One region of the Acidovorax sp. LjRoot194 genome, then DNA from elsewhere that is predicted to be linked to it. Evidence: predicted binding sites of a transcription regulator. Region 1 holds the regulator's gene; the other holds the start of a gene.
What was found. Region 1 encodes HrcA, which represses chaperone genes, less so after heat shock. Its sites were predicted from a motif close to TTAGCACTCNNNNNNNNNGAGTGCTAA; they were not measured.
Positions count from the first base shown of each region.

Region 2: the regulator HrcA is predicted to act here: its motif matches at 7,858-7,884, upstream of ACSQ3N_RS05095 (co-chaperone GroES).

Region 1 covers NZ_CAXUQB020000001.1:1,320,541-1,332,147, forward strand. Annotated here, with positions in the region: gene mutY (A/G-specific adenine glycosylase) at 1-566, shown strand, start outside; gene rapZ (RNase adapter RapZ) at 609-1,472, opposite strand; gene recN (DNA repair protein RecN) at 1,472-3,148, opposite strand; gene ACSQ3N_RS06100 (NAD kinase) at 3,151-4,047, opposite strand; gene hrcA (heat-inducible transcriptional repressor HrcA) at 4,076-5,080, shown strand; tRNA gene ACSQ3N_RS06110 (tRNA-Ile) at 5,135-5,211, shown strand; tRNA gene ACSQ3N_RS06115 (tRNA-Arg) at 5,428-5,504, shown strand; gene greB (transcription elongation factor GreB) at 5,583-6,149, shown strand; gene ACSQ3N_RS06125 (RelA/SpoT family protein) at 6,272-8,554, opposite strand; gene rpoZ (DNA-directed RNA polymerase subunit omega) at 8,651-8,854, opposite strand; gene gmk (guanylate kinase) at 8,872-9,492, opposite strand; gene ACSQ3N_RS06140 (YicC/YloC family endoribonuclease) at 9,529-10,446, opposite strand; gene ACSQ3N_RS06145 (serine/threonine protein kinase) at 10,522-11,538, shown strand; gene ACSQ3N_RS06150 (PP2C family protein-serine/threonine phosphatase) at 11,576-11,607, shown strand, end outside.
Region 2 covers NZ_CAXUQB020000001.1:1,101,798-1,113,404, forward strand. Annotated here, with positions in the region: gene edd (phosphogluconate dehydratase) at 1-1,581, shown strand, start outside; gene eda (bifunctional 4-hydroxy-2-oxoglutarate aldolase/2-dehydro-3-deoxy-phosphogluconate aldolase) at 1,723-2,352, shown strand; gene ACSQ3N_RS05080 (DUF805 domain-containing protein) at 2,669-2,968, shown strand; gene ACSQ3N_RS05085 (TonB-dependent siderophore receptor) at 3,305-5,395, shown strand; gene groL (chaperonin GroEL) at 5,654-7,306, opposite strand; gene ACSQ3N_RS05095 (co-chaperone GroES) at 7,479-7,769, opposite strand; gene ACSQ3N_RS05100 (sensor histidine kinase) at 8,118-9,338, shown strand; gene ACSQ3N_RS05105 (hypothetical protein) at 9,465-9,701, opposite strand; gene ACSQ3N_RS05110 (ATP-dependent Clp protease proteolytic subunit) at 9,722-10,276, opposite strand; gene ACSQ3N_RS05115 (xanthine dehydrogenase family protein molybdopterin-binding subunit) at 10,379-11,607, opposite strand, start outside.

The sequences.
Region 1 (11,607 bases):
AGCATGCCCAGGCGCTGCTCCCTGACCGTGATCTTGTGAACGCCATGCCTCGCTACACGCAGGGGTTGATGGACCTCGGGGCCACGGTGTGTGTGCCGCGGGCGCCGCGCTGCGAGGTGTGCCCGTTGAACCAAGTCTGCGTGGCTTTCAAGAACGGCGATCCGGAGCGCTACCCGGTCAAGACCCGCAAGCTTTCGCGCCGTTCTGAATCCTGGCAGTTGCTGGTGCTCAGAAACCCGCAAGGGCAGGTGTGGCTGCAGCGGCGTCCGGGGGCTGGCATATGGGCGGGCATGCACTGCGTTCCCATTTTTGAAGACAGTGCGTCGTTGCATCGGTGTGTGCAGACCTTGCAGGCTTTCCGCGGCGTGTCGGTGCAGGAGTTGCAGCCCTTCGTTCATGTGCTGACGCACCGCGATTTGCACCTGCATCCTGTGCTGGTCACTGGCGTGGGGACGTCCCAGCCGATGGACGACGGCGAATGGCTCGGCGCTGGCCAGTGGAGTTCCGTCGGGCTGCCTGCGCCCATTCGCAAGCTGCTGGATACGACCCAAGCCTCGCTGTGGTGAGGTCGGGGCAGGCAGGCATGAAGACGCTCGGGTCGCCGCGTGTCAGCGACCGTCCAGCTCACGGTGCCTGCGCAGGGCAGTCCATCGGTCGCTGAACACCTCCGCAAGCCTTTCCACCAGGTACACGGAGCGGTGCTGGCCCCCGGTGCAGCCGATGGCCACCGTGACGTAGCTGCGGTGGTTGCGGTCCAGGAACTCCAGCCAATGCGCCAGGAACTGCTCGATGTGCGTCTGCATCAACGACACCTCTGTCTGTTGGCGCAAGAAGCGCGCGACAGGCTCATCCAGGCCCGTCAGTTCGCGCAGCGCAGGCTCGTAGTGCGGGTTGGGTAGCATGCGCACGTCGAACACGTAGTCCGCATCCATCGGTATGCCGCGCTTGAATGCAAAGGACTGAAAGACGAGGGTCAGTTGACCGTGCGTCGTGGTCATCAGTCCCTTCACGTAGCTTTGCAGCTGCGATGACCTGATGGTGCTGGTGTCTATCACGTGCGACTGATCGCGCAACTCGGCCAGAAGCTCGCGCTCCTCCTCGATGATCTGCACCAGTGCCTTGCGTCCTTGCTGCAGGTCTGCGTGCGACAACGGGTGGCGCCGCCGCGTCTCGGAAAAGCGCCGCACCAGCGTGTCGATGGTGGCATCCAGAAAGATGGATTGCACTGATACGCCCTGGCTGCGCAGCCGGGCCAGCTCCTGCGGGACCTGGTGCAACGATGTGGCACTGCGCACATCCATGGCGATGGCCAGGCGGTGGCCGTGGTGGTGGTGTTCCAGGGCGACGAATGCGGGGAGCAACTCAGGGGGCAAATTGTCGACGCAGTAGTACCCGGCATCTTCCAGCGCGTGCAGGGCCACGGACTTGCCGGAGCCCGACATGCCGGTGATCAGGACGATTTCCAACGCCATCAGCGGGCCCTTTCCTGGGGCGCTGCGGCGGTCGCCAGGTCCAGCATCTCGCGGGCGTGATTCAGGGATGCATCGGTGGATTTTTCACCGCCCAGCATGCGCGCAATCTCCGCCACACGGGTTGTGCCCTGCACGGCGACCACCGAGCTCGTCGTTCCGTCCGGGCTCTTGCGCTTGGCGACCTTGAGGTGGTGGTGGGCGCAGGCGGCCACCTGCGGCAGGTGGGTGACGGCCAGCACCTGGCGATCGCTCCCCAGTTGCTGCATGAGCCTGCCCACGGTTTCGGCCACGGCCCCGCCCACACCCGAGTCCACCTCGTCAAAAATCAGCGTGGGCGCCAGCCCGAGTTCACTGGTCGTCACGGAGATCGCCAGCGAGATCCGCGACAGCTCCCCGCCCGAGGCCACCTTGCCAATCGGCTTGGGCGTCATGCCGGGGTGTCCCGCCACCAGAAACACCACATCGTCGATGCCGTGGGACGACGGCTCTGCCGACTTGCTCACGGAGACTTCGAACTTGCCGCCTTCCATGCCCAGCCCCTGCATGGCCTGCGTAATGGCCAGAGACAGCTTGGGCGCCGCCTTGGCCCGCCCCAGCGACAAGGCGCGGGCCGCCGCCTGATAGGCCTTTGCACTGGCGGCTTCGGCCGCTTCCAGGCGCTCCAGATCGGTCGCGGCATCCAGCTGCTGCATCTCGCCCTTCCAGCCCCTCAGCAACGCCGGAAGCTCAGCGGGTGTGCGCTTGTACCGGCGCGCGAGCGTCATCCATTGCGAGATGCGCGTGTCGAGCTCTGCCAGACGCTGCGGGTCGATTTCTGCGTGCCGCAGGTACAGCTGCAGCGAGTGGGCCACGTCGCTCGCCTGGGCGAGGCTCGATGCCAGGATATCGGCAAGGCTTGCGAACTCGGGCTCGATATGTTCCTGCCCATGCAGCAGTGCATGGGCACGGCCAATGCCGGCCAGTGCGCCCGTGTCGTCGTCCTGCAGCGCATGCAGCGCACCCTCGGCACCGTCCAGCAAGGCCTGGGCATGCGACAGGCGCTTGTGCTGGGCGTCGAGTTCTTCCCATTCGCCATCGGCGGGCGAGAGCTTATCCACCTCGCCGATCTGCCATTGCAGCCGTTCGCGTTCCTGCTGCAAGTTGGCTTGGGCCTGACGGGCCTGCTCCAGAGTTTTTTGATCGGTACGCCACCGCGTCCAGCGCGTCGACGTGTCGGCGCTGTTCAGCCCTGCGAACGCATCCAGCCGCCCGCGCACGGAGTCCGGCCGGGTCAGGCTTTGCCAGGCGTGTTGACCGTGGATGTCCAGCAGCAAGTCTCCCAGCGAGCGCAACTGCGCCGCTGTGGCGGGCGTGCCGTTGATCCAGGCGCGGCTCTTGCCCTGCACATCGATGGTGCGGCGCAAGAGCAACGGCCCGTCGGTCTCGAAACCAGCATCTTCCAGCCAGGGCGCGATGTGGGCAGGGTTGTCGAATTCGGCGCAAAGGTCCGCCTTGGTCGCGCCTTCTCGAACCGTGCCGGCATCTGCGCGCGAGCCCAGCACGAGCTGCAGCGCGTCGATGAGGATGGACTTGCCTGCACCGGTCTCACCGGTCAGCACAGTGAACCCGGGGCTCAGTTCCAGCTCCAGCGACTCCACGATGACAAAGTCACGCAGGGTGATGCGTCGCAGCGCCATGGTCAGGAGCCTCCTTCGTTCCAGCGCAGCTTCTTGCGCAGGGTGGCAAAGTAGTTCCAGCCCAAAGGATGCAGAAACCGCACGCAGTGCTCTGAGCGTTTGACCAGAATGCGGTCGCCGTGCAGCAGCGATGCCAGCGACTGCATGTCAAAGTTGGCGCTGACATCCCGGCCGCTGACCACCTCGACGGCCACCTCGGTGGCATCCGACAGCACAATGGGTCGGTTGGACAAGGTGTGGGGCGCGATGGGCACGAGCACCCAGCCCGGAATGGAAGGGTGGAGCATTGGTCCGCCGGCGGACAGCGAATACGCCGTCGACCCGGTGGGTGACGCGATGATGAGCCCGTCGGCACGCTGGTTGGCCACAAAGCGCCCGCCCACCTCGACGCGCAACTCCACCATGCCCGATGTGGCCCCGCGGTTGACGACCACGTCGTTCATCGCCAGCGCCTCGAACACCACTCTTTCATCGCGCACGACCCTGGCGTGCATGAGCGGCCTGAGGTCCTCTTCGTATTCGCCCCGCAGCATGGGCGCCAGCGTGGCCTGATAGGCATCGAAAGGAATATCGGTGATGAAACCCAGGCGCCCCTGGTTGATGCCGATCAGCGGCGTGCCGAAGCGGGCCAGCCGGCGACCGATGCCCAGCATGGTGCCGTCGCCCCCCACCACCAGGCCCAGGTCGCACTGGGCGCCTATCTCGTCTACAGTGAGTGCTGGGTAGTGCGCCAGGCCCATGTTGCTGGCAGTCTCGGCTTCGAGGGCCACTTCGCAGCCCTGCTGTTCTAAAAAGTGAGCGATACCTTCGAGTGCCTGGCGCGAAGTGTCGCCTGCAGAGCCCGCTGATGAAGCCTGGTACTTGCCTATGAGGGCGACATGGCGGAAATTGGAGGTCATCACGAAATTACATCATTAAAATCATTCCATGCTCGATGACCGTGCCAAGTTGTTGCTCAAAGCCCTGGTCGAGCGTTACATCGCCGACGGGCAGCCCGTGGGCTCAAGAACTCTGTCGCGCGCGTCGGGGCTGGACCTGTCGCCCGCGACCATCCGCAACGTGATGGCCGACCTGGAGGAGCTGGGCTTGATCGCCAGCCCGCACACCTCTGCCGGACGCATTCCTACTGCGCGGGGCTACCGGCTGTTTGTGGACACGATGCTTACCGTGCAGCGCGACTCATTCATGCCCGCGCAGCTCGCGCCGGAGCAGCCTCAGAAGGTCATCGCCAACGCGGCACAGCTGCTGTCCAACCTGTCGCAGTTTGTCGGCGTGGTCATGGCGCCCAGGCGCACCTCTGTTTTTCGGCACATCGAGTTTTTGAAGCTGTCAGAACGGCGCTTTCTGGTGATCATCGTGTCGCCGGAAGGGGATGTGCAAAACCGCGTGATCTTTACCGAGGTCGACTACTCCGCATCGCAGCTGATAGAGACCTCGAATTTCTTGAATGCTCACTACGCGGGCCTGGCCATGGAGCAGGTGCGCGAACGCCTGAAGTCCGAGGTGGATGCGCTGCGGGGCGAAATCGCATCGCTCATGCAGGCCGCGGTGAATGTGGGTTCCGAAGCCATGTCGGCGGCGCAGGACGAGGTGGTGATATCCGGCGAGCGCAACCTGCTGGCCGTGAGCGATTTTTCCAGCGACATGGGCAACCTGCGGCGGGCCTTCGATCTCTTCGAGCAGAAGACCCAGATCCTGCGTCTGCTGGACATCTCCAGCCAGGCAGAAGGCGTGCGGATCTACATCGGCGGCGAGAGCCACGTGGTGCCGTTCGAAGAACTGTCGATAGTCAGCTCGCCCTACGAAGTGGACGGCAAGGTGGTCGGCACGCTCGGCGTGATCGGCCCTACGCGCATGCCGTACGACCGGATGATCCAGATCGTGGACATCACCTCCAAGCTGGTGTCCAACGCGCTCAGCCACCGCAAGTAAGCCCCTACAATACGGCGCTTGCCCCGTTGTGTATGCAGCGCAGGAGCATGGCTTGGGGCGTTAGCTCAGTTGGTTAGAGCAGAGGACTCATAATCCTTTGGTCGTTGGTTCAAGTCCAACACGCCCTACCACCACCATCCACCATCGATGCGTGGGCGGTGTTTGCAGATCAAAGCCATTTTTCTTGCCGGCTTCAGCCCGTTTTCCTTTTGGACGTGCTGCAGTGCATTACAATCTCGGCTTGCGCTGAATTGTGCTTTTGTTGATGTGCTGCTAGCAGCAAGGGTCAGCAAGAAAATGATGATTTTCAAGGGCCGCCAAGAAATCATGCTATAATTCAAAGCTTAGCGGCTGTAGCTCAGCTGGATAGAGTACTTGGCTACGAACCAAGGGGTCGTGGGTTCGATTCCTGCCAGCCGCACCAATGTTTAAAGCCTGCAATCGCAAGATTGCAGGCTTTTTCATTTGTCCCAGCGTTTCTCGCTGACAGGGGAGATCTGCGATGAGCAAGGCCTTTACCAAAGAAACCGATGCGTCCGATGACGACGAGTTGGTACTGCCAGCGTTACCCGCTGGCGGCAAGAACTACATCACCCCGGCCGGATATGCGCGGCTGCGGGATGAGTTGCTGGACCTGATCGACAACGAGCGCCCCAAAGTGGTGGAGGCCGTGCACTGGGCTGCCAGCAACGGGGATCGGTCTGAAAACGGCGACTATCTCTACGGCAAAAAACGTTTGCGAGAGATCGACCGGCGCATTCGCTTTCTCACCAGGCGGCTCGAGATTGCCGAGGTGGTGGACCCCAGCCTGCACGTGGGCAGCGACCAGGTGTTCTTCGGCGCCACAGTCACTTACATCGATGACGAAGGGGTTGAGCGCACGATCACCATCATGGGCATCGACGAGGCGGACAGCCGCGAGTCGCAGGTGAGCTGGATCTCGCCGGTGGCGCGTGCGCTCTTGAAGGCACGGGTGGGGGATGAGGTGCAGCTGCCTACGCCCGGTGGCGTGCGAAGCCTTGAAGTGGTGGCGGTGCAGTACCCCCAGCGCATCGAAGCCGCCGGCTAGCAGCATCAACAGCGCGGCATCGTTACGTCACTTCAGGTCACGTCAATTCGATCGTTCGCTCACTAGCTCCACCTCACACCAGTTGACGCTGATGCGGCGCACAGCGCAGCGCTGGCGCCCGCTCAGGCTGCCTGCGGCGTGATGCGAACGGCGCGAATGACGGCCTGCGTGCGCCGCAAGTTGCGCAGCGCAGTTTCGAGGTGGATCTGGTCGCGCACTGCCACGATGAAGCGCAAGTCCGTGGTGTCCAGGGCTGCCTCGTCATCCATGTCCACATGGGTGATGTCGGCTTCCGAGCTGGCCAGTTCTGCGGCCACGCGGGCGAGCACGCCTTTGCCGTTGGTAACGGTCACGACGACGCCGGTTTCGAACATGCGCGTGGGCTCGTCAGACCAGTCCACCGCAATGAACCGCTCGCTGTCCTTGTGCTGCAGCCGTTTGGCCACGGTGCAATGCGCGTTGTGGACGACCAGGCCCTCGCCACGGCCCAGGTAGCCGACGATGCTGTCTCCCGGCACAGGGCGGCAGCAGGTCGCATATTGCACCGAGGCGTTTTCGCTGCCGTCCAGGGTCACCGCGCCTTGCGACAGTGTCTCGTGGGACGTGTAGCGCTCCCGCGTCATGAGCAGGGCGTCTGGGCGGTGGCCGTGTTCGGACATCAGCACCATCAGCCGCTTGGCCACGATGCTGGCGATGCGTTTGCCCAGGCCCAGGTCGGTCATGAGCTCGCTGCGGGTCCGGTTGCCGGTAAAGCGCAGCAGCTTGTCCCACAGGGGTTGTGTTTCTGCAGACACCGGTGGCAGTTGCTCCAGCCCCTCGGCGCGGATGGCCTGGGTCAGCAGTTTTTCGCCCAAGCCTTCGGATTCAGTCTGGGCCAGGGTCTTGAGGTAGTGCCGGATTTTCGAGCGTGCGCGGCCGGTGCGGACAAAACCCAGCCACGCCGGGTTGGGCGTGGACACTGGCGCGGTGATGACTTCCACCACATCGCCGTTCTTGAGCTCGGTGCGCAGGGGTACCTGCTCGTTGTTGATCTTGGCGGCCGTGGTGCGGTCGCCCACATTGCTGTGGATGGCATACGCAAAGTCGACCACCGTGGCGCCACGCGGCAAGGCCATGATCTGGCTCTTGGGCGTGAAGACGTACACCGCGTCGGGGAACAGGTCGACCTTCACGTGGTCCCAGAACTCCGCCGCGTCGCGGGTTTCGTTCTGGATGTCGAGCAGCGACTGCAGCCACTTGGTACCCAGGCGCTCGGCAGACGTGCCGTCGCCATCCTGTGCCTTGTACAGCCAGTGCGCTGCCACGCCGGCTTCGGCAATGACGTGCATCTCGTCGGTGCGCATCTGGAACTCGATGTTCACGCCCGAGGGGCCTACCAGGGTGGTGTGCAGCGACTGGTAGCCGTTGAGCTTCGCAATCGCGATGTGGTCCTTGAACTTGCCCGGCACGGGCTTGTACATCTGGTGCAGCACACCCAGTGCGGTGTAGCAGTCTGTCACCGTGGGCACGATCACGCGGAAACCGTAGATGTCCGTCACCTGGGCAAAGCTCAGGTGTTTGAGGTCCATCTTCTGGTAGATGGCGTACAGGGTCTTCTCGCGGCCGGCCAAGCGCACCTGCATGCCGATCTTGGAGAAGGCGGCATCGACCTCGGTCTGCACCCGCTGCACCAGGTCGCGGCGGCGGTTGCGCGACTTGTTGACCGCCTTGGACAGCGTGGCGTAGCGCCAGGGGTGCAGGTGGCGGAACGACAGGTCCTGCAGCTCGCGGTAGGTCTGGTTCAGGCCCAGGCGGTGGGCGATGGGTGCGTAGATCTCCAGCGTTTCCGACGAGATGCGGCCCCATTTGCTGCGCGGCATGTCCGACAGCGTGCGCATGTTGTGCGTGCGGTCGGCCAGCTTGATCAGAATGACTCGGACGTCGCGGGCCATGGCCAGCAGCATCTTGCGGAAGGATTCGGCCTGGTTTTCTTCGCGGGTGTTGAACTGCAGCTTGTCCAGCTTGGTGAGTCCGTCCACCAGTTCTGCCACCGGTGCGCCGAAGCGGTCGATGAGGTCCGCCTTGGTGACGCCGCAGTCTTCCATGGCGTCGTGCAGCAGCGCTGCCATGAGCGCCTGCGCATCGAGCTTCCAGCTGGCGCACTGGGCGGCCACGGCAATCGGGTGCGTGATGTAGGGCTCGCCGCTGTTGCGCAACTGGCCTAGGTGGGCCTCGTCGGCAAACCGGTAGGCCTGGCGCACCTGCTCGATGCTGGTGGCGTCCAGGTAGTCCAGGCTGTCGGTCAGCGCGGCAAAGCTGGCCGCAGCTGCATTGGCCGCCGCTGCAGCTGCCGAGAGTGTCCCTGCCGAGGGCGAATCGCCAGGCCGGGGCTGCGTTGCAGAAGGTGAGTTGAGCACCGCGTTCATGCCTTTAATGTAGCGCGGGAGCGCACCCGGCGAGTTCGGCGCAAAAAAAAGCACCGCTGGCGCGGTGCTTTTTGCGGGCGCGGCCCGGCAGAAACCTCAACCAGGAACCTTCTTGAGCATCTCCAGACCCACTTTGCCTTCGGCGATTTCGCGCAGGGCGGTCACGGCGGGCTTGTTGCGGCTTTCGATACGGGGAGCATGGCCCTGGCTCAGCATGCGAGCGCGGTAAGTGGCTGCCAACACGAGCTGGAAACGGTTGGGGATCTTTTCCAGACAGTCTTCTACGGTGATGCGTGCCATGGGGTGTACTCCGGGATTCAGGTGATATTGAGCGACTGGAAGGTGTCAGCACGCGCGCGGCGCTGGGCGGCGTACTTCAGGCGCTGGGCATGAACCACGGCTTTCAGGTCGAAGAGCGCGCGTTCAAACAACTCGTTGATTATAACGAAGTCGAATTTACTGACCTGGGCCATCTCTTCGGCCGCGTTCTTGAGGCGCACTTCGATGACGTCGGGAGAGTCCTCGCCCCGGCGCTCCAGGCGCGAGCGCAGCTCTTCCCAACTGGGCGGGAGGATGAACACCAAAATGGCGTTGGCAAACGCCTGCTTGATCTGCAAGGCGCCCTGGAAGTCGATCTCCAGAATCACGTCCGTGCCCTGGGCAATGCGCTCCTCGATGGCTTTCTTGGAGGTGCCATAGCGGTTGCCGTGGACGTGCGCCCACTCGACGAAAGCGTTGCCTTCGATCATGGCGTCGAACTCGGGCTGCGATGCAAAGTAGTAGTCGCGCCCGTGCTTTTCCTGCCCGCGGGGGGGGCGGGTGGTGTGCGAGATCGACAGGTGGACGTGGGAGTCAAGTTCCAGCAGGGCCTTGACCAGGCTGGATTTGCCAGCGCCACTGGGCGCCGCCACTACGAAAAGGTTTCCTGGATAGTCCATAACGAATATGCGTCCAGCGCTATCAAAACTCGGGTGTCATTCAATATTCTGCACCTGCTCGCGCATCTGCTCGATCAGCACCTTCATGTCCACGCTGATGCGCGTGAGGTCGAGTGCGGCCGACTTGGAGCCCAGGGTGTTGGCTTCGCGGTGCAGTTCCTGGATGAGAAAGTCCAGCCGTTTGCCCACTTCACCGCCTTTTTTCAGCAGGCGCTCGATTTCGTCGAGGTGCGAGTCGAGCCGGGTGATTTCCTCGGCCACGTCGATGCGGATGGCAAAGGCCGTGGCCTCTGTCAGGGCGCGGTCGCGCGCGGCCTCGGGTGCCACGGCGCCGTCGGTGAGCGCCATGGCTTCCTTCCAGCGCTCCATGAAGCGGGTGCGTTGCTGATCGACCAGCTGGGGCACCATGGGGACGGCCTGCGCCGCCAGGGCGCGCAACTGCTTGAGGCGGTCCTGGAGCATCGCGGCCAGGCGCTTGCCTTCGCGTTCGCGGGCGGCCATGAGGGCGTCGAGAGCCTCTTCCGCCAGGGCAGGAACCGCGTCGCTCCAGTCTTCGCTCGCCGAGGGGGCGTTGGCGCACAGGCGCAGCGCGTCTGCCACGGTGAGGGGGGCGGCGTTGGGCAGCCAGGCCTTCACCGAGTCCTGGATGGAATTGAGCCGCTGCAGCAGGCGCGGGGGCGGGTCCTGCAGCGTGTTGCTGTCCTCGGACTCCAGCGCGGCGCGCACTTCGACCTTGCCGCGCTTCAGGCGCGCGGTCAGCAGGCTGCGCAGGGCGGGCTCCTGCGCGCGCAGTTCGTCGGGCAGGCGGAAAGACAGGTCCAGAAAGCGGCTGTTGACCGAGCGGATTTCGAGCCCCAGCCGGCGCGACGGCGTCGCGCGGGCATCGGTTTCTGCGCCAGTGGCGGACGCGCCATGCTGTGCGCTGGCGTATCCGGTCATGCTGTAAACTGGCATTGGACTTTTTGATGGTTGCTTGCGATCCGGCGATTATCCGGGTTCCGCTCTACCCCCGAGTCATCTTCGCAAAATATGTCAAAAATCAAGCCGGCTCCCTTGCCGCCCGACACCGCCATTGGTGGATACCGCGTGGTTCGCAGGGTGTCCTCCGGGGGCTTTGGTGTGGTGTATCTCGCCACCGACAGCGAAGGCCAGCAGGTCGCCATCAAGGAATACCTCCCCTCGTCGCTGGCCACCCGCGGCCCCGGCGAGCTGCTCCCCAAGGTGCCGTCCGAAAAGCTCTCGCTGTACCGCCTGGGCCTCAAGAGCTTCTTCGAAGAGGGCCGCTCGCTCGCCCAGATCTCGCATGCCTCTGTCGTGAGCGTGCTCAATTTCTTTCGCGAGAACGAAACCGTCTACATGGTGATGAACTACCTGGAGGGCGCGACCCTGCAGGACTTCATCATCACCGCGCGCGACCTGAAGACGCAGAAGGTCTTTCGCGAATCCACCATCCGCTCGTTGTTCGACGAGGTGCTGCGCGGGCTGCGCATCGTGCACCAGCACAAGATGCTGCACCTGGATATCAAGCCGGCCAACATCTTCATCACCGACGACAACAAGGCCGTGATGATTGACTTCGGCGCCGCGCGCGAGGTGCTGTCCAAGGAAGGCAACTTCATTCGCCCCATGTACACCCCCGGCTTTGCCGCGCCCGAGATGTACCGGCGCGACTCGTCGATGGGCCCGTGGACCGACATCTATGCCATCGGTGCCTGCATCTATGCCTGCATGCAGGGCTTTCCGCCCAACGAGGCGCCCCAGCGCATCGAAAAAGACCGCCTGTCCCTGGCGCTGACCAAGCTGCGCGGCGTGTACTCCGACAACCTGATCGAGGTGGTGGAGTGGTGCATGGCGCTCGACCCGCTGTCGCGCCCGCAGTCGGTGTTTGCGCTGCAAAAGGAGCTCAGCCGCGAGGGCGAGCGCCGCTACACCAAGCTGTCCGTCGGCGAAAAAATGCGGCTGCAGTTGGACACACTCGTGTCCGACACCAAGAAGAATGTGCAGAAGGTGGGCGAAGCCACCGGTATCGGAGCCAAACCCAAATGAACACGACTGACGCCCAGCGGGTAGGGGTGGGGCGCCCATGAAGTTCTCCGTATTCCAGATCAGCCGCCG
Region 2 (11,607 bases), 220 kb from region 1:
AAGGCGCCCAACATCGGCATCGTGACGGCTTACAACGACATGCTGTCGGCCCACCAGCCGTACCAAAGTTACCCCGCGCTGCTGCGCGACGAGGCCGCCCGCCACGGCGCCACGGCCCAGGTGGCCGGCGGCGTGCCGGCGATGTGCGACGGCGTGACGCAGGGCACGCCCGGCATGGAGCTGTCGCTGTTCTCCCGCGACGCGATTGCCATGGCCACGGCGGTAGCGCTGTCCCACGACGTGTTCGACGCCGCGCTGCTGCTGGGCGTGTGCGACAAGATCGTGCCGGGCCTGTTGATCGGTGCGCTGCACTACGGGCACCTGCCCTGCGTGTTCGTGCCCGCCGGCCCCATGGGCTCGGGCCTGCCGAACAAGGACAAAGCCAAGGTGCGCGAGCAGTACGCGCAGGGTCTGGTGGGGCGTGACGAGCTGCTCAAGGCCGAGTCGGCCGCGTACCACAGCCCCGGCACCTGCACCTTCTACGGCACGGCCAACAGCAACCAGATGCTGCTCGAAGCCATGGGTCTGCATGTGCCCGGCGCAGCCTTTGCGCCACCCGGCACGGGCGAGCGCGAGGCCTTCACCCGCCAGGCGGTGCGCACGGTGCTCGACATCGGCAAGCGCGGCCAGCGCTTCACGCCCATCGGGCGCCTGGTGGACGAACGCTGCATCGTCAACGCCATGGCCGCGCTGCTGGCCACCGGGGGCTCCACCAACCACCTGATCCACTGGGTGGCCATTGCGCGCAGCGCCGGCATCCTGATCGACTGGACGGACTTTGACGAGCTGTCGTCCGTGGTGCCGCTGCTGGCCCGCGTGTACCCCAATGGCGATGCCGATGTGAACCAGTTCGAGGCCGCGGGCGGCCCGCCCTGGATCCTGCGCGAGTTGCTGGACAACGGCCTCATGCACGGCGACGTGCTCAGCGTGAACGCAGGCGGCATCGCCGAAGGCGGGCAGGCCGCACCGGCGGTGTCCGGCGATGTGTCGGTGCTGCGGCCGGTGAGCGAGCCGTTCTCGCCCACGGGCGGCCTGCGCCTGCTGCAGGGGCGCCTGGGCCGTGCGGTGATCAAGGTCTCGGCCGTGCCGGAAGACCGCCACATCATCGAGGCGCCCGCGCGCGTGTTCGACTCGCAGGAAGCATTGCTCGCCGCCTTCAGCGCGGGCGAGGTACAGCAGGACATGGTGGCCGTGGTCCGCTTTCAGGGCCCGCAGGCCAACGGCATGCCCGAGCTGCACAAGCTCACGCCCCCGCTGGCCGTGCTGCAGAACCAGGGCTTCAAGGTGGCGCTGGTGACGGACGGCCGCATGAGCGGCGCATCGGGCAAGGTGCCCGCCGCCATCCACGTGACGCCCGAGGCGCTGGCCGGCGGCCCGCTGGCCAAGGTGCTGGACGGCGACATCGTGCGGGTGGACGCCGTGGCCGGTACGCTCGACGTGCTGGTCGACGAGGCCACCTGGGCGGCACGCGTGCCGGCACCGTACAACGCGGCCTCGCAGGTCGGCTTCGGCCGCGAACTCTTCACCAACTTCCGCCGCCATGCGGGCGGAGCCGAGCAGGGCGCCTGCACTTGGCTGTAATGGTCTCGCCCTGAGCCGCTTCGCGCCTGCCCCAAAGGGAAAGCCACCGGTGGCCTGGCAGAGCCAGTTCCACGGTGGCCCTGGTAGGGCGTCGCGCCAGTTTCATCCGCCGCTTTCGGCACACAGTCACAAGGAAAAACCATGAATCCGCTTGATATCGCCAGCCATGGCCCCGTCATCCCCGTCATCGTGATCGACCGCGTGGAAGACGCGTTGCCGCTGGCCGAAGCCTTGCTCGCCGGTGGCGTGAAGGTACTGGAGGTGACGCTGCGCACCGCTGCCGGCCTGCCGGCCATCGAGACCATCGCCCGCAATCTGCCCGACGCCGTGGTGGGCGTGGGCACGGTGCTCAACGCCGACGACGCGCGCCGCGCGAGTGAGGCCGGCGCCCGCTTTGCCGTGAGCCCCGGCTACACCTCGGCCGTGGGCAGTGCCTGCAAGGGCCTGAACCTGCCGCTGCTGCCGGGCGTGGCCACTTCGGGCGAGATCATGGCGGCGCTGGCCGATGGGTTCTCGTTTTTGAAGCTGTTCCCGGCCGAGGCGGTGGGCGGCATTCCGCTGCTCAAGTCCTGGGTCAGCCCGTTCGGTGCGGTGAGTTTTTGCCCCACGGGTGGCATCACCAACGCCACTGCGTCCCACTACCTGGCGCTGCCCAATGTGCGCTGCGTGGGCGGCTCGTGGCTCACGCCCATCGACGCCGTGCGCGCGGGCGACTGGGCGCGCATCACGCAGTTGGCGCGCGAAACGCAAGGCTTGCGCAAGGCGGCCTGAATCCAGCGGATGTCGGGGCAATATCAGCCCCGATGCGCTGCTAGAGCTTGTCGTATCAGCGCCAATAGCTATCAAAAAATTAGCGATCCATGTGACATAGTGCGCCGCCTGAGGCGTGGTCATGTACGCGGCGAGTGGGCGCGTGGCGGAAGCACGCCGCTTCCTCCTATCATGCGCAGGGGCTTCGGGCCCCACACAAGAGGGAGCCTTTGCATTCTTCAATGCGTGAAGCGCCGAGCGTCAAGCGCCCGCAGACGCTGCAGCGATGCATGCGAATGCTCCCAGACGTTCATGTTTCCAAGAGAGGGAGTTCACTATGGATTTTGTTTCGGCTGTCAAAAGCTGCCTCACCCAGTACGCCACTTTTTCTGGGCGCGCTGTGCGTTCCGAGTTCTGGTGGTTTTTCCTGGCCCAGATTCTGGCGGTGGTCGTGGCCAGCTTTCTGGGTGACGTGGTCTCGGGCATTGTGTCCATCGCGCTGCTGCTGCCTGCGCTGGCCGTGGGTACGCGCCGCCTGCACGACATCGGCCGCAGTGGCTGGTGGCAACTGCTGTTGCTGACCGGTATCGGCTTCTTTCTGCTGCTGTTCTGGTGGGCGCAGCCGAGCGAAGGCTGATCTCTTCAGGCGGCGGGCTCAGGGCCTGCTTTCGCAGCCCGCTGTCCTCACGGTCAGCGGGCTTTTTGTTGGCGGCTGCGGGCCGCGCGGTCCCGGGCCAGGGGCGATCCGCAGGCCGCCCGCCGCGCTGGGGCAACGGGCAATGGGGTGAAAAAGCAGCAAAAAAGGGCCTGCCGCTTGATAGAAAAGCGCTGATAGCTATCAAATAAGGAGCAAAGGCCTGTAGCCACGGACGCCCGGATGTTGCCGATGTACGACATCCTGCGCTCAAGGCCACCAGTATGGCGTTTTGATTTTTAGAATAGAAATCATTCTTATTTCTATTATCGAGAAATCATGACATTTCCATACCGGCCGACCGCGGTCTGCATAGGCATTGCCCTGGCCTTCGGTGCCGTGCCTGCGGGGGTGATGGCACAAAGCGCCACAGCCACATTGTCCGAAGTGCGCGTGGACGCCAACGCCGAAAAAGAGTCCGCCACCGCCCCCGTGGTGGGCTACCGCGCGCGCAATGCGGCCACCGCCACCAAGACCGACACCCCGCTGTCGGAAACCCCGCAGTCCGTCACGGTGGTCACCCGCGACCAGTTGGTGGACCAGGGCGCCACGACCTTTCAGGAGGCACTGCTCTACGCAGCCGGGGTGCGCAGCGATGCCTACGGGCTGGACAGCCGCTCCGACAGCGTTCGGGTGCGCGGCAGCTCGCCCGATACGTACCTCGACGGCCTGCGCCAGAGTTACAACTACTACACCAGCACCATCGCGTCCGACCCCTACGCGCTGGAGCGCCTGGAAGTGCTGCGCGGCCCGTCCGGCATGCTGTTCGGTGCGGGCACCGTGGCCGGCGTGGTCAACATGGTCAGCAAGCGCCCGCTGCAAGAATCGCAGCGCGAAGTGGGCGTGCAGTTCGGCAGCTGGAACCGCAAGCAGTTGCAGGCCGACCTGACGGGCCCGCTCACCAAAGACGGCGAATGGTCGTACCGGCTGGTGGCCGTGGCGCGCGATGCGGACACCCAAACCGACTACGTGAAAAACGACCGGCGCCTGATCGCACCATCGCTCGCCTGGCGCCCCAATGGCGCTACGTCGCTCGTCCTGCAGGCCCACTGGCAGCAAGACCGTACCGGCAGCACGGCGCAGTTCCTGCCGTGGTCGGGCACGCTCCTGCCCAACCCCAATGGCAAGCTGCCCATCAACCGCTTCATCGGCGAGCCGGGTGACTACTACGACACCGACCGCGAATCCATCGGCTACCTGTTCGAGCACCGCTTCAACGACGCCTGGACCGTGCGCCAGAACCTGCGCCTGGCGCGCAACGAGAACCGGGGCGGCTATCACTACGCCGACTTTTTCTCTGACCCCCGCATAGACCCCGTCAACCAGCGCCTGGTCGGCCGCCTGTACGGCAAGAACGTCACGCGCACCCGCATGGCCGCGGTGGATACGCACCTGCAAGGCAACATGACCACAGGCGCGGTGCGCCACCAGTTGCTGCTGGGCGTGGACTGGAACCGGCAGACCGAGAACAAGACCGAAGCCGATGACTCGTACAACGCGCCCATCGACGCGTTCGCACCGGTGTACGGCAACCGCATCAACCCTGCGATGGCCGTCAAACCCGAGAACGTGCAGCGCCAGAGCGGCCTGTATGTGCAGGACCAGATGAAGTGGGGCAACTGGATCTTCATCGCGGGCCTGCGCCACGACCGCGCCGTGAACGGTCTGGCTGGCTCGGCCGATGACCGCACCAGTGACACCACCAAGCGCCTGGGCGTGATGTACCAACTGGCCGGAGGCTGGACGCCCTACATCAGCTACGCCGAGTCCTTCAGCCCGGTCAGCGGCACCAACGCCTATGGCCAGCGCTTCAAGCCGCTGGAGGGCGAGCAGATCGAGGTGGGCGTGAAGTACGTGCCCGAGGGCAGCTCCACCCAGTTCACAGCCGCGGTGTATGACCTCAAGGAAAAGAACCAGCAGGTGGCCGACCCCACCAACCCCAAGAACGTGCTGCAGGTGGGCCAGACCCGCAACAAGGGCCTGGAGCTGGAATACAAGGCCCGCGTCGCCACCGCGTTCGATCTGACCGCCCACTACAACTACACCGATGCAGACCCGCTGCTCGAAGGCCTGCCGCGCCATCAGGCTGCCGTGTGGGGCGTGTACCGATTTGCCGTCGGCAATGTGCGCGGCTTCTCGGTCGGGGCAGGGTACCGTTGGCTGTCGTCGTTCCGCGACCGCACCGGGCCCGAGGTGCCGTCCGCCAGCGTCGTCGACGCACTGCTGGCCTACGACACGCAGGACTGGCGCTACGCGCTCAACATCAGCAACCTGGCCGACAAGAAGTACATGAGCACCTGCCTGGCGCGCGGCGACTGCTGGTGGGCCACCCGGCGCAACGTGGTGCTGAGCGCGACGTACCGGTTCTGATCGCTGGCACAGCACGTCAACGCATCAATCTGTAGCTATTAGCACGCCGTGGAACCGCTCACGCCGAGCCTGTCGAAGCGCCGCGCAAGGCTTCAACAGGCCCAGCCCGAACGGCAGGAGCGCTGAGTACAACCTGAAGTGCCATCCCTAGGGCGCCACCCAGTAAAAAACCCCGCAGGCTTCGCAGCCTGCGGGGTTTTTTGTGGAAGCTTGCGCGCGGCAGGATCGTGGCCCACCCCGCGCAGGTCCGGTGGGCAATTACATGCCCATGCCGCCCATGCCACCCATGCCGCCCATGTCGGGCATGCCGCCGCCAGCACCGGCCTCGTCCTTGGGTGCTTCAGCAACCATGGCTTCGGTCGTCAGCAGCAGCGATGCCACGGAGGCAGCGTTCTGCAGGGCCGTGCGGGTGACCTTCGTGGGGTCCAGAATGCCCAGCTCGAGCATGTCTCCGTACGTGTCGTTCGAGGCGTTGAAGCCGTAGTTGCCCTTGCCGGCCAACACTGCGTTCACCACCACCGAGGCTTCGCCGCCGGCGTTGTTCACGATTTCGCGCAGGGGCGCTTCGATGGCCTTCAGGACCAGCTTGATACCGGCTTCCTGGTCAGCGTTGTCGCCCTTGATCGAGTCACCGACAGCTTGCTTGGCACGCAGCAGGGCCACGCCGCCACCAGCCACAACGCCTTCTTCCACAGCTGCGCGCGTGGCGTGCAGTGCGTCTTCCACGCGGGCCTTCTTTTCCTTCATTTCGACTTCGGTGGCAGCGCCGACCTTGATCACGGCCACACCGCCAGCCAGCTTGGCCACGCGCTCTTGCAGCTTTTCGCGGTCGTAGTCGGACGTGGCTTCTTCGATCTGCACGCGCACTTGCTTGACGCGGGCTTCGATGTCGCCAGCTGCGCCAGCGCCGTCGATGATGATGGTGTTTTCCTTGCCCACTTCGATGCGCTTGGCCTGGCCCAGGTCGGCCAGGGTCACCTTCTCGAGGGTCAGGCCCACTTCTTCAGCGATGACCTTGCCGCCCGTCAGGATGGCGATGTCTTCCAGCATGGCCTTGCGGCGGTCGCCGAAGCCAGGAGCCTTCACAGCCACCACCTTCAGGATGCCGCGGATCGTGTTGACCACCAGCGTCGCCAGGGCTTCGCCGTCGACTTCTTCGGCAATGATCAGCAGGGGGCGGCCGGCCTTGGCGACTTGCTCCAGCGTGGGCAGCAGGTCGCGGATGTTGCTGATCTTCTTGTCGAACAGCAGCACGAAGGGGTTGTCCAGAATGGCGGATTGCTTTTCTGGGTTGTTGATGAAGTAGGGCGACAGGTAGCCGCGGTCAAACTGCATGCCTTCCACGACGTCCAGTTCGGAGTCGAGGGACTTGCCGTCTTCCACGGTGATCACGCCTTCCTTGCCGACCTTGTCCATGGCGTCAGCGATCAGCTTGCCGATGGTTTCGTCGGAGTTGGCGGAGATCGAACCGACCTGGGCGATTTCCTTGGAGGTGGTCGTGGGCTTGGAAGCCTTCTTCAGCTCGGCGACCAGGGCCGTCACAGCCTTGTCGATACCGCGCTTGAGGTCCATCGGGTTGATGCCGGCGGCCACGTACTTGAAGCCTTCGCGCACGATGGCTTGAGCCAGCACGGTAGCGGTGGTGGTGCCGTCACCAGCGTTGTCGCTGGTCTTGGAGGCCACTTCCTTCACGAGCTGGGCGCCCATGTTCTGCAGCTTGTCCTTGAGTTCGATTTCCTTGGCCACGGACACACCGTCCTTGGTCACGGTAGGGGCGCCGAACGAGCGCTCCAGCACCACGTTGCGACCCTTGGGGCCCAGGGTGACCTTGACCGCGTTGGCCAGGATGTTCACGCCTTCAACCATGCGTGCGCGGGCTTCGCCGCCGAAAACTACGTCTTTTGCTGCCATGTTTGGCTCCTAAATTCAGAAATTCTTTAAACGGATAACGGGTTGTGGTGAAAGAAAGCGTAGCGAGCAGGTGTCAGGCTAGGCGCACGGAGCGCAGCAACCGGAACGTACTTGCCTAGTACGTGAGGATTGCGAGCACCGCGCAACGACGCCTGGCGCCTGCGCAGTAGCTTTATTTCTCCACAACGGCGAACAGGTCGTCTTCCTTCATGACCAGCAGCTCGTCGCCGTTCACCTTGACGGTCTGGCCCGAGTACTTGCCGAACAGAACGCGGTCACCGACCTTCACGTTCAGGGCGAGTACTTCGCCCTTGTCGTTCTTCTTGCCGGGGCCGACGGCCAGCACTTCACCTTGATCGGGCTTTTCAGCGGCGTTGTCAGGGATCACGATGCCGGAGGCGGTCGTGGTTTCGCTTTCGATACGCTTGACGATCACGCGATCGTGCAGAGGGCGAAGGTTCATTGCAATGCTCCTGTTGTCAGTGAAAAAAGGCTGAGGACTCCAGCGCCCGGCGGACCAGACGCTACAAAATTCCCGGCAGACACGCGTGTTAGCACTCGTCTGGGGTGAGTGCTAATGATACGGGCAATTGTGGCGGTTTCAAGACGGGGCCGGCATTTGCCCGATCTGAGAGGTAACCAGAGGATGCAGGGCAGCCCGCCTTGAAACCCCGAAATGCGCGCGTCCCCACCCCGGATTCGGCCTTTGTGCTACCAGCCGGCGCCCTCCGTTGCCATGGACAGGGCCCGCCCTTGTGATGTGGAACCTCGCCGACAGCCCGGGGTGGACCTGTACCGTACATTAATCGCAATGAACCTGGTCACGTCCGTTATCTCCGAGCCGTCCGTGGATAGCGAGGAAGCGATTGCGCGGGACATTGCTGCCGTGGGAAAGCTCAGCATTGTTCCTCGCCTGCTGAAGCTTTTGTGTGACAACACCGGCATGGGATACGCCGCCATAGCGCGGGTGACCGATGAGACCTGGACCGCGTGTGCGGTGGAAGACCGCATCCAGTTCGGTCTTGGCCCAGGCGGGCAGCTCGACCTGAAAACCACCCTGTGCTACGAATCCCGGCAAATTCGGCGGCCGATCGCGTTTGATCACGCCAGCGAAGACCCCACCTTTCGCGATCACCACACGCCCAGAATCTACAAGCTCGAGAGCTACATCTCGGTGCCCATCATTCGCCCCGACGGGTCCTATTTCGGTAACCTGTGCGCTATCGATCCCAACCCTGCGCAGGTCTCTGACGTCCGCACGGTGAACATGTTCACGGCGCTGGCGGACATGATCGCGCTGCAGCTGTCGATCGATGAAGCCTACGAGGCCGCGCACCAGGAAGTGGCCGAGCAGCGGGCGATTGCCGGTCTGCGGGAGCAATTCATTGCGGTGCTGGGGCACGATCTGCGCAACCCGCTCGCGGCCATCGCCACCACGGCCGAATTGCTCGCACGCAGGCCGCAGCCGCAGGACCAGAAGCTCGCCGAGCGGCTGCGTAGCAGCACACGCCGCATGAGCGGTTTGATCGACAACCTGATGGACTTTGCGCGCGCACGGCTGGGTTCCGGGATCGGTGTCGAGATCCGATCTGCGGTCGACCTGGCCGACGCCCTGTCCGCGGTGGTCGACGAGGCCCGCGCCGCCCATCCCCAGATGGTCATACAGGACTTGATTCGCGTCGATGCACCCGTGGCGTGTGACCCGCCGCGCATTCAGCAACTGCTGTCCAATCTGCTGGGCAACGCCTGTCACCATGGCGACGTGCAGCAACCGGTGCTGGTCAATGCGCACATCGAGAACGGGACGCTCGAAATCTCCGTGCGCAATCGCGGCGGTGGCATTTCGGCCGAGGACCTTGAGAAAATCTTCCAGCCGTATTGGCGCCCCGCCTCCAGCAAGCCTGGCGGAGGCCTGGGACTCGGGCTGTACATCTGCTCCGAAATCGTGAAGGCGCACGGTGGTGAGCTGGTGGCCACCTCGACCGTCGAAGGCGGCACCTGCTTCACTGCGCGACTGCCGATCAGCCGCTAGAAAATACGCGGCGTCTGGCCGCTGCCGCGCAGCCTCTGCGCAGATACCGATGGGCGCCGCGCCTGACGCTACACGCCAGACCCGTGGCGCTACTGCTGAACGCTCCCAAACACAATGGACATGCGCTCAACGGTCATCGGCTTTGAACAGGCCGCGCACATTCATGGCCGCCAGGCACACCTGCAGGGCAATCACTGCGTTGGCACCCGCCGGAATGCCCCAGCCCACCCACAAGACATTGCTGGCCAGAAACACCCAGAACCCGATCTTGCGACGGTGCTGGTCGCGCGACCCTACCAGCCAGGCCGCCAAGACCGACGCGGCAAACGCCGGCCACTGGATGAGGTCGACCCAGTCAGTCATGGAACTTGCAGTGGCGCATGTCAGATGACCGCAGCCACCAGTGCTCGGTCCACGGCCTCTGGCGCAGTCAGGTACCAGTCCTTGTCCAGCACCTGCTGCTCGATCTGCTGCGCGGTGAGCGAGGTCCCCTCCGCCAGCTTCGCGAAACCCTCGCTTTGCAGGCGCTGTCCGGATTCGATCTCTGCCAGCACGTCGTTGACCTTGGCCCTGCAACTTCTCAAGGCACCATCCAGTGTGATGCTGGCGGTCATCTTGCGCTCATGGATGAGCAGCTCGCAGTCGCGCGTCAGGAAGCGCCGGGCTTTGGGTATCGCAGACATGATGGTGACGCCGGCGGAGTACACATAGGTCTTGCCCAGAAAGTAGATGTCTCTGCCTTCCAGTTGCCACAGCCTCAACTCTTCGGCGATGCGGCGCCCGACTTCTGCGTCTCCACCCGACGTGCTCAACTCGAACACGATCGGGCCGTTGGTTTTTGCTTCCGATTGCTGGCGAAAAAATTCTGACAGCATGAGCTCATTGACGTTGCCGAACAGGCGGATGTCGGGGGACAGGGAGGGAATGGAAGTCGTCATCGTTCAGGTAGGTTGAAAAGAATGGTGGCGTGAGGATTTTTGTAGGCTGTTGTCCGAAGCAGCGTGTGGCGGGTAGGCACCCACACGGGCCACGCAACGACGTCAAGAATGCGAAGGGCTGTAGGGCGCATCCGTCTGTTGCGATGCATCGGACAGTTGCATGACCTTGTCGGGCGTCATGGGCGTGCTGCGGATGCGCTTTCCGGTGGCGTGAAAGATGGCGTTGCAGATGGCCGCGGCCACGCCGACCTGGCCGATCTCGCCCACGCCTTTGGCGCCCAGGCGGCTCACGATCCTGTCGTCCTCGTCGACGAAGATGACGTCGATGTCGTGGATGTCCGCCTGCACGGGGATGTGGTACTCCGCAAAGCTGTGGTTCATGAAGCGGCCCAGCGTGTTGTCTGAGTGCGCCTCTTCATGCAGGGCCTGGCTGATTCCCCAGACCACGCCGCCGTAGATCTGGCTGCGCGCGGTCTTGGCACTGATGATGCGGCCGGCCGCGATGGCGCTCACCACGCGGGTCACGCGCACCGTGCCCAGCTCCTCGTCGACCCGCACCTCGCAAAAAACCGCCGAGTGCGTGGCCCGCGAATACTTGCGCTGCTTGAGCATGTGGGGAAGCATCAAGTACTTCTCCTCCAGCGGTGCGCTCATCGACGCAAGGACCGTGGCAAGCGGGACATGCGCCCCCGCCACGCCCTTCAGGCGCAATGCGCCGCGGACAAACTCCACGTCTGCAAAACGTGCCTTGGCCAGCGGCGAACCCTTCAGCCCCCGCGCCATCTTGAAGAGCGTTTTCTGCAGCTTCTCGCAGACCCCTTCGACAGCCGAGCCGACTGTCGCAACGTGGGAGGAGCCGCCTTCGATGGGCGCCACGGGCAAGGTGGAATCTCCCAGCTTGAAGGTCACGTGTTCCATTGGCAGCCCCAGGGCGGCGGCTGCAATCTGCGCCATCACGGTGTAGGTGCCGGTGCCGATGTCGCTGGCCGCACTGCTGACTTCCAGACGCCCGTCGGGATGCAGCACCGCGCGGGCGCGGGCGAACATTTGCATGGCGTCCCACACGCCGGTCGCCATGCCCCAGCCGATCAATTCGTTGCCGTCCCGCATGGAGCGCGGCTCCAGCGTGCGGCGAGACCAGCCAAAGCGCTCGGCGCCCTGCGCGTAGCAGGCCTTCAATTCCTTGGTGGAATGGGGCAGGTCGGTGGTGGGGTCGAACTCTGCATAGTTCCTCAAGCGCAGCGCGAGCGGATCCATCTTGAGCGCGTGGGCCAGCTCATCCATGGCCACCTCGATCGCGTGCACCCCGTGTGCAGCACCCGGCGCCCGCA